Linked DNA regions of Syntrophobotulus glycolicus DSM 8271. Each later gene encodes a partner of the first gene's protein in a complex. Links are inferred from orthologs where the notes say so. Each region holds a gene or a part of one and is shown in the gene's direction. Other genes may lie near its edges.

The links. Proteins that work in one complex are often made in the same cells at the same time.
Region 2: the proteins of secG (region 1) and secY are in contact, whole or in part, in a crystal structure (PDB 5AWW), measured with the Thermus thermophilus proteins. The link is inferred for Syntrophobotulus glycolicus DSM 8271 from one-to-one orthologs. Residues at the interface, in WP_223903268.1 of Thermus thermophilus: Tyr5, Ile9, Tyr12, Leu13, Ala16, Leu19, Val20, Val23, Leu24, Gln26, Glu27, Pro28, Gln30, Gly31, Ala32, Asp34, Leu35, Met36, Gly37, Gly38, Ser39, Ala40, Asp41, Leu42, Phe43, Ala45, Arg46, Val48, Tyr53, Thr56; in WP_096411648.1 of Thermus thermophilus: Leu14, Gln16, Arg17, Phe20, Ile34, Pro35, Pro37, Ile72, Arg108, Arg109, Asn112, Gln113, Arg116, Ile117, Ile120, Pro145, Gly146, Trp147, Phe152, Phe155, Val156, Val159, Thr160, Val162, Ala163, Gly164, Ala166, Leu167, Trp170, Glu173.

What each region holds. Positions count from the first base shown.
Region 1 is NC_015172.1:3,241,981-3,246,788, reverse strand. The notes cover bases 1,182-3,974. They hold secG (preprotein translocase subunit SecG), read left to right. Parts: upstream 1,182-2,359; coding sequence 2,360-2,590; downstream 2,591-3,974. Other genes in these bases: SGLY_RS16065 (sodium-translocating pyrophosphatase), read left to right, coding at 2,668-3,974; eno (phosphopyruvate hydratase), read left to right, coding at 1,182-2,117. Outside these bases: gpmI (2,3-bisphosphoglycerate-independent phosphoglycerate mutase), read left to right, coding at 1-821; more of eno, read left to right, coding at 843-1,181; more of SGLY_RS16065, read left to right, coding at 3,975-4,668; SGLY_RS16060 (class I SAM-dependent methyltransferase), read right to left, coding at 4,774-4,808. UniProt on the Bacillus subtilis protein: Involved in protein export. Participates in an early event of protein translocation.
Region 2 is NC_015172.1:413,589-417,414, forward strand. Bases 454-3,416 are described here. They hold secY (preprotein translocase subunit SecY), read left to right. Parts: upstream 454-1,270; coding sequence 1,271-2,563; downstream 2,564-3,416. Other genes in these bases: rpsE (30S ribosomal protein S5), read left to right, coding at 454-781; rplO (50S ribosomal protein L15), read left to right, coding at 827-1,270; SGLY_RS02155 (adenylate kinase), read left to right, coding at 2,579-3,223; map (type I methionyl aminopeptidase), read left to right, coding at 3,225-3,416. In the rest of the region: rplR (50S ribosomal protein L18), read left to right, coding at 1-254; more of rpsE, read left to right, coding at 281-453; more of map, read left to right, coding at 3,417-3,826. UniProt on the Bacillus subtilis protein: The central subunit of the protein translocation channel SecYEG. Consists of two halves formed by TMs 1-5 and 6-10.

The sequences.
Region 1 (4,808 bases):
GAGAGATTACCCGGGCTTTTATTCAAGAAGATTTTAAAGAGTTCGAAAGACCGGACAGACCGCAGGTTCATTTTGTCTGCATGACGGAATATGATGCTGAATTTGACTGTCCAGTGGCTTATCCCCCGCAAAATCTGGATAATACCTTAGGGGAAGTGCTGGCCGATAACAATCTGCGCCAGCTCCGGATAGCAGAAACTGAAAAGTATGCCCATGTTACCTTCTTTTTTAACGGAGGTGTTGAAGAACCAAACGATAAGGAAGACAGAGTCCTGATTCCATCACCAAAAGTAGCGACATATAATCTCAAACCGGAGATGAGCGCCTATGAAATCACGGATTCGGTATTACAGGAGATTGAAAAGAATATCTATGATGTGATTATTTTGAATTATGCCAATCCGGATATGGTTGGCCATACAGGGTATTTTGACGCGACGGTAAGGGCTGTAGAGGCAGTTGATATTTGCCTGGGTAAAGTGGAGGAAGCGATCAGGAGGCATGGCGGGACATTGCTGATTACGGCAGACCACGGGAATGCGGAAACCATGATTGACCAGCGGGCGCTTTCCGATATTAATAGTCCCACAACCAGTATGGTCAGTATTTCTTTTATCAGTGACAAGGGGCTTTACAGCCCCATGACATCACACACAACCAACAAAGTTCCCTGTATTATTGTCAATGAGGCGTATAAGGGCAGAATACTCCGGGAAGGGGCTGCTCTTCGCGATATTGCACCAACAATTTTAGAAATACTGGGAATACCGAAACCAAAAGAAATGACAGGCAAATCATTGCTGAGTCAAAATGAAGAATGAAAAGGGTAGGAGTGATCATTTATGGGTTTTATTGATCAGGTTTTTGCCAGGGAAATTCTTGATTCCAGAGGCAATCCAACGGTGGAGGTGGATGTCGTTCTTGATGACGGGACATTGGGCCGGGCTGCGGTCCCTTCGGGAGCGTCAACAGGCGCTTTTGAAGCAGTGGAGCTTCGTGACGGCGACAAGAGCCGTTATAACGGCAAGGGTGTGATTCAGGCCGTAAATCATGTCAAGAATATCATTGCGCCCAAAATAGAAGGCCTCAATGCTTTTGATCAGCCGGGGATAGACCGGGTTCTCTGTGAAATTGACGGTACTGAAAATAAAGGCAAGCTGGGCGCCAATGCCATTCTGGGGATATCACTGGCTACGGCGAGAGCGGCCGCCGAATCTCTCGGACTGCCCTTTTATCAATATATTGGCGGTGTCAACGCAAAAGAGCTGCCCGTTCCGATGATGAATATCCTGAATGGGGGTCAGCATGCCGATAATAACGTGGATATTCAGGAATTTATGGTGATGCCTGTTGGCGCCGGGAATTTTTCCGAGGCTCTGCGCATGGGGAGTGAGATCTACCATAGTCTGAAATCTGTGCTGAAAGGAAAAGGCCTGGCCACCGGAATTGGGGATGAAGGCGGATTCGCCCCCAACCTGGGATCAAATGCGGAAGCTTTGATGGTTATTGTCGACGCCATAGAAAAGGCAGGCTATAAACCTGGGGAACAGGTCGTTCTGGCCATTGATGCCGCGACAACAGAAATGTATAAAAACGGTGTTTATGTAATGGAAGGGGAAGGGCTGACCAAAACTTCCGAGCAGATGATTGACTATCTGGCCGGACTGGCGGAGCAGTTCCCGATTTTCTCCATTGAAGACGGACTGGCCGAGGACGATTGGGAAGGCTGGGCTAAGCTTACTCAGCGTCTGGGGGGGAAAGTGCAGCTTGTCGGTGATGACCTCTTTGTCACCAATCCTTCAAGATTAGCCAGAGGCATCCTGGATCAGTCTGCGAACTCCATTTTAATCAAGCTGAATCAAATCGGAACATTGACAGAAACGCTCGATGCCATCGAAATGGCTAAGAGGGCAGGATATACCACAGTAATATCACACCGTTCCGGAGAAACGGAAGATGTCACATTGGCCCATCTGGCGGTCGCCGTAAATGCCGGTCAAATTAAAACCGGCGCCCCGGCCAGAACCGACAGGCTGGCCAAATACAACGAACTCCTCCGGATTGAAGAAGAGCTGGGGCAAACCGCCATTTACAAAGGAAGAAAAATAATCAGATAAAGGGGCGGTCTGCCGGACAGCAGAATTTTACGAGCAGGGACAAAGCATTTGCCCTGTATGGATTTTCCATATGGGGCAAGTTATTTTTGCCAGGGTTTGGGATCAAAGCACAGGATAGATATTGCGTGATAATAAGGGCTGTGCTAAAATAGGACTGCTGACATCATATTTGCGTATTGTGGTTGTATTTCATGCAATAGCTCAGGCATATTTACATAAATAAGGCTTAGGAGGTGAAATCAATGACGATATTTATTATTGTAATTCTTTTAATCAGTTCTCTTGGACTAATCGCTACTGTGCTGTTGCAAAGCGGAAAAAGCGCAGGCCTTTCAGGGTCTATTACAGGCGCAGGCGAGCAATTTTTTGGCAAATCAGCAAAAGGAATGGAAGGTTTCCTGGCCAAACTAAGCATTGCTTTTGCGGTATTATTTCTTGTCAGTTCGCTGGGGTTGACCATTTACCTGAAATAGGATGTCACGCAAGTTTTTCAAGCCGGGCGATGTTGAGTACTTCGCTTTGGTTTTATTTTTGTAGGAGGTAAAAAGTGATGGATTTCTTAACGCCTTTATGGGGGGTAGGAGCCGGTGTTCTCGGTTTGCTGGTCGCAGTCTTTTTTGCCAGCAGTGTACTTAAAGAAAATCCGGGCAACAGCAGGATGCAGGAAATATCCAAGGCTATTCAGGAAGGGGCTATGGCTTATCTGAATAGACAGTATAGAACACTTATTCCGATCGCTGTTCTTATTTTTGTTGTACTCTTTATTTTTAAAGATTGGCAGGTAGCAGTATCCTTTATGGTCGGTGCGGTTTCTTCCGGTATAGCGGGATATGTCGGGATGGGGATCACCACCAGAGCAAACTGCCGGACGACAGAAGCTGCCCGGACCAGCCTGAACAAAGCTCTCGGGGTATCTTTCAGAGCGGGTGCGGTAATGGGTATGTCGGTGGCAGGGCTTGGTCTTTTAGGTGTAGCAGGCCTTTTTCTTTTGTTTGGCAATGCCGAAACCATTAATTCGTTTGCGTTCGGCGCCAGTGCGATTGCTCTTTTTGCCCGTGTCGGCGGTGGGATTTATACCAAAGCTGCCGATGTCGGAGCGGACCTTGTCGGTAAGGTAGAAGCGGGTATTCCTGAAGATGACCCCCGAAACCCGGCGGTTATTGCCGACAATGTTGGAGACAATGTCGGTGATACGGCCGGAATGGGTGCCGACTTATTTGAATCTTATGCCGCAACCACGATTGCCGGTATGTTAATCGGTTTTTCCGTATTTAAAGGACATGGAGCGGGTGAGCTCCTCTTTATCCTGATGGGTGCTATTGGAATTATTAGTTCTATTTTAGCCAGCTTTCTGGTGAGAACAGGGGAGAATGCCAATCCACAGACAGCCTTGAACAAAGGTCTCTGGGGGACCAATCTTCTGACTGCGCTCGGATCATATGCACTGGTTCATTTGCTTCTTCCGGCCAGTTATGATACCGGAAGTGTGGTGCTTACACCGAATAAAGTATTTATTGCGGTCATTTGCGGTTTGGTTGTCAATATCTTGATCGGACTTATTACAGAATACTATACATCCAATAACAAAAAACCTGCCCAGTCTATTGCCCAGGCATCACTCACAGGTCCGGCAACCAACCTGATTACAGGGATGGCTGTTGGTTTGAAGAGTACAGCGCTGCCGGTCATTACGATTTGTGCGGCGACAATGATCTCTTTCTCTGTAGCGGGGGTATATGGAATCGCGGTTGCCGCCATGGCTATGCTCTCTACGGCCGGGATGATTGTAGCAATTGACTCCTTTGGACCTGTTGCCGATAATGCCGGTGGTATCGCCGAAATGGCGGAACTGGAGCCCAGTGTCCGGAAAACGACAGATAAGCTTGATGCTGTGGGCAATACCACTGCCGCTGTTGCCAAGGGTTTTGCGATCGGTTCCGCCGCACTTACGGCTTTGGCCCTGTTTAATGCCTTTGCTGAATTGGCGGAATTGCACAGTATTGATATTCTTGTGCCGAAAACAATTGTCGGTCTGTTTATCGGCGGCGGTCTGCCTTTCCTTTTCTCAGCCTTTGCGATGGAAGCTGTCGGGAAGGCCGCTTTTGAGATGATTGGGGAAGTTCGCCGCCAGTTCAAAGAAATTCCCGGTCTGATGGAGGGGAAAGCCAAACCGGATTATGCGGCATGCGTGGATATTTCCACTAAGGCTGCCATCAGACAGATGATCATACCCGGTCTGCTGGCGGTAGGAACTCCGGTTCTGGTCGGTTTTGGACTCGGGAAAAGCGCTATGGGCGGAATGCTTGCCGGCTGTACAGTTGCAGGTTTCCTGCTGGCGATTTATATGGCTAATGCCGGCGGGGCCTGGGACAATGCTAAAAAATATATTGAGGCAGGAAACCTGGGCGGAAAAGGAACAGATGCCCATGCGGCAGCGGTTATCGGAGACACCGTCGGTGATCCGTTTAAGGATACGGCCGGACCATCTCTTAATGCCCTGATTAAGGTGATGGGTACAATTTCCTTGATTATCGCTCCGTTCCTTTCTTAATGTGCGGGTATTGAGAGCGAAAAGACAATATTCAGCATAAAAAGACGAGGCGCTTCAATTGAATTTGAAGCGCCTGTCTTTTATCTTATTCTTAGATAAAGCTCTTTAAGGATCACAAATGTAGATGATCAATTCATTAG
Region 2 (3,826 bases), 2.8 Mb from region 1 along the record:
ATATTTATGCTCAGATCATCAATGACGAGCTGGGAGTAACTCTTTGTGCAGCTTCTTCTCTGGAACCGGAATTTAAGCAAACAGAATTATATGGCGGCAATACAGAAGGTGCGAAGAAAGTCGGGGAAATGATCGCGAAGAGGGCTCTGGACAAAGGACTGGATAAAGTTGTCTATGACCGCGGGGGATATCTGTATCATGGAAGGATAGCCGTTTTAGCTGATTCTGCCAGAGAAGCAGGGCTTGAATTCTAATACTAACGGAAAAGGAGGGAAACTCATTGTCAATCATTGATCCCAGTAAGTTAGAACTTACCGAGAAAGTTATCCATATCGCTCGTGTTGCCAAGGTTGTTAAAGGTGGTCGGCGTTTTAGCTTCAGTGCTTTGGTTGTTGTAGGTGATGGTAACGGAATAGTAGGAGCCGGACTTGGTAAAGCCAGTGAAGTACCGGAAGCTATTCGCAAGGGTGTTGAAGATGCAAAGAAAAATCTTGTTTCAATCCCTTTAAGAGGAACGACAATTCCCCATCCTATATTAGGTGTTTACGGAGCAGGAGAAGTGCTTTTGAAACCGGCTTCAAAAGGAACCGGTGTTATTGCCGGCGGTCCGGTGCGTGCCGTACTTGAAGTAGCGGGAATCAAAGATATTCTGACAAAATCCTTAGGCTCTTCGAATGCGCATAATATTGTCAATGCCACAATGACCGGATTGAAATCACTGAAACGAGACAGTGATGTAGCGAAGCTGCGTGGCAAGTCGGTAGAAGAAATTTACGGTTAATGTAATATCATGCTAAATGGCAGACAGTAAGGAGGTGTTTTGGATTTGAAACTCCATGAACTTAAGCCTGCAGAGGGGTCAACCAAATCACGCAAAAGAGTAGGACGGGGGAATGGCTCAGGGTTAGGCAATACAGCCGGCCGGGGTCATAAAGGACAGAAAGCTCGTTCAGGGGGCGGTGTACGACCGGGATTTGAAGGCGGTCAGATGCCGATGGCCCGTAGACTTCCGAAACGTGGGTTTACCAATATATTTGCTAAAGAGTATAACATTGTGAATTTGTCCGATCTCGAAGAAAGATTTGAGAGCGGCGCTGAAGTAACATTGGAAACTCTGATCGAATCGGGTTTAGTGAAAAAAGTTCTTGATGGAGTCAAAGTTCTGGGTGACGGAGAACTCACCAAGGCTCTGACAGTCAAAGTTAATAAGGTCAGCAAAACAGCTGCAGAAAAAATTGCTGCGGCCGGTGGAAAAGTTGAGGTGGAATAAATGGCACTTTTAGAAACCTTAAAAGATGCATGGCAAGTTCCAACCATTCGTAAGAAAATCGCATTCACCTTGCTTATGTTGCTGGTATTCAGAGTTGGAGCACATATTCCGATTCCATTTATGGATAGAAATACACTTCAGCAGATGATGGGCAGCGGCGGAATATTTGACTTTTTTAACACATTTTCCGGTGGATCTTTGAAAAGGTTCTCAGTGTTTTCACTGAGTATTATGCCCTATATTACAGCATCGATCATAATTCAGCTTCTTACCGTAGTCGTGCCTTATTTGGAGAGATTATCCAAAGAAGGCGAAGACGGCAGGAAAAAGATCATGCAGTATGTTCGGTATGCAACCGTAGTGCTGGGTTTTATCCAGGGTTTTGGTTTGACCTTTGGACTGCGCGGAGCACTGATCTCAACAAGCACTGCTTTAAAAGTTCCGCTTTATTTTACGGTCGCAATCGTCCTGACAGCCGGAACAGCGTTTTTGATGTGGCTGGGTGAGCAGATTACGGAAAAAGGTATCGGCAATGGAATTTCTTTGATTATTTTCGCCGGTATCGTAGCGGGAATCCCGGATGCAATAAAACACCTGTATAGCTTGTTAAGTGTAGGAGAAGTCAGTTGGCTGGCCATACTTGGCATCTTATTACTATGTGTTATCGTAATAGCCGGGGTAGTTTTCATCCAGGAAGGACAGCGCAGAATACCGGTCCAATATGCGAAAAGAGTTGTTGGACGCCGTGTTTATGGCGGACAGAGTACGCATATTCCGCTTAAAGTCAACCAGGCCGGTGTAATGCCAATCATTTTTGGAGTCTCACTGATGGCATTCCCAAGCACTATTGCAACATGGATGCCTCAGACCTCCGGATTTGCCGTATTTGTTCATAAATATATGAGTATCAGCGGGTCATTTACAAGCATACCTTATATGATCCTTTATGCGGGTTTGATTATATTCTTCACGTATTTTTATACCGGGATAACATTCAACCCTGTTGATTTGGCGGACAATCTGAAAAAGAACGGCGGGTTCGTGCCTGGAATCAGGCCAGGCCGTCCTACATCAGAATACTTTATGAGAATTTTGAACCGAGTGACCTTGGCCGGCGGTGTATTTTTAGCAATCATTGCTGTGCTGCCCGCTCTGATCATGGGAACAACTGGAATTCCTAATCTTGCCCTTGGTGGGACATCTTTGCTGATCGTTGTCAGTGTTGCGCTGGAAACGATGAAACAGGTAGAAGCACAGCTTCTGCAGCGTCATTACCAGGGATTCCTGAAGTAGGGGGTATAAAAAGAGATGCGAGTAATTCTGATGGGTCCGCCGGGAGCAGGCAAAGGTACACAGGCTGAGCAGCTGATCGAGTACTATAAGATCCCGCATATTTCTACAGGCGACATGTTTAGGGCGGCAATCAAAGATCAAACGCCCCTGGGGATAAAAGCCAAAGAATATATGGATGCCGGAGGATTGGTTCCCGATGAGGTAACCATCGGCATTGTAGCGGAAAGAATCAAAAAAGATGATTGCAAAACCGGATTTATGCTGGATGGCTTTCCAAGAACGGCAGCTCAGGCAGACGCACTGGCAAAAATATTGAGCGATCTGAATGTTACCCTGGATGGTGTGGTAAATATCGAAGTAGATGATGAAACTCTTCTGCAAAGACTGACCGGTCGCCGGATTTGCAAAAAGTGCGGGGCAACATACCATATGGTATTTAACCCGCCGGCAAAAGAGGGAGTCTGCGACAAATGCAAAGGCGAGCTGTACCAGCGCAGTGATGATACACTGGAAACGGCCGAGAACCGCCTTAAAGTGTATAATGACCAGACAGAGCCCCTAATTGCTTATTACAGTGAGCAGGGACTTCTTAAAGGGATACAGGGAAAGCAGGATATCAACAAAGTATTGCAAGATATCATCAGTGCTTTGGGGCAATAACATGATTGAGATCAAGACAAAAGACCAAATTGCCCTTATGCGCAAAGCCGGCAGGATCGTGGCGGAAACGCTCGAGATCATGAGAGAGCATGTCCATCCGGGTATGACAACCGGTGAACTGGACAGAATAGCGGAGGACTATATCCGCAAACAGGATGCTATCCCTGCATTTAAAGGATATAACGGCTTTCCGGCGACGTTATGTACTTCCCTCAATGATGAGGTCGTACATGGGATACCCGGTTTAAGAGCACTGCAAAGTGGAGATATTATCAGTATTGATTGTGGGGCGGCAATTCAGGGTTATTACGGAGACGCGGCGGTAACACTGCCTGTCGGAGAAATAGAACCCAGATTAGCGAACCTGCTTAAGATAACTGAAGAATCATTGAAGCTTGGTATCACTCAGGCAATAATAGGAAACCGACTATTTGATATTTCCCATGCTGTTCAAACCTTTGTCGAGAGTAATGGAATGTCGGTGGTGCGGGACTATGTAGGTCATGGAATCGGAAGGAAAATGCATGAAGAACCACAATTACCCAACTTTGGCAGACCCGGCAGGGGGCCGAGACTCGAGGTAGGAATGGCACTTGCAATTGA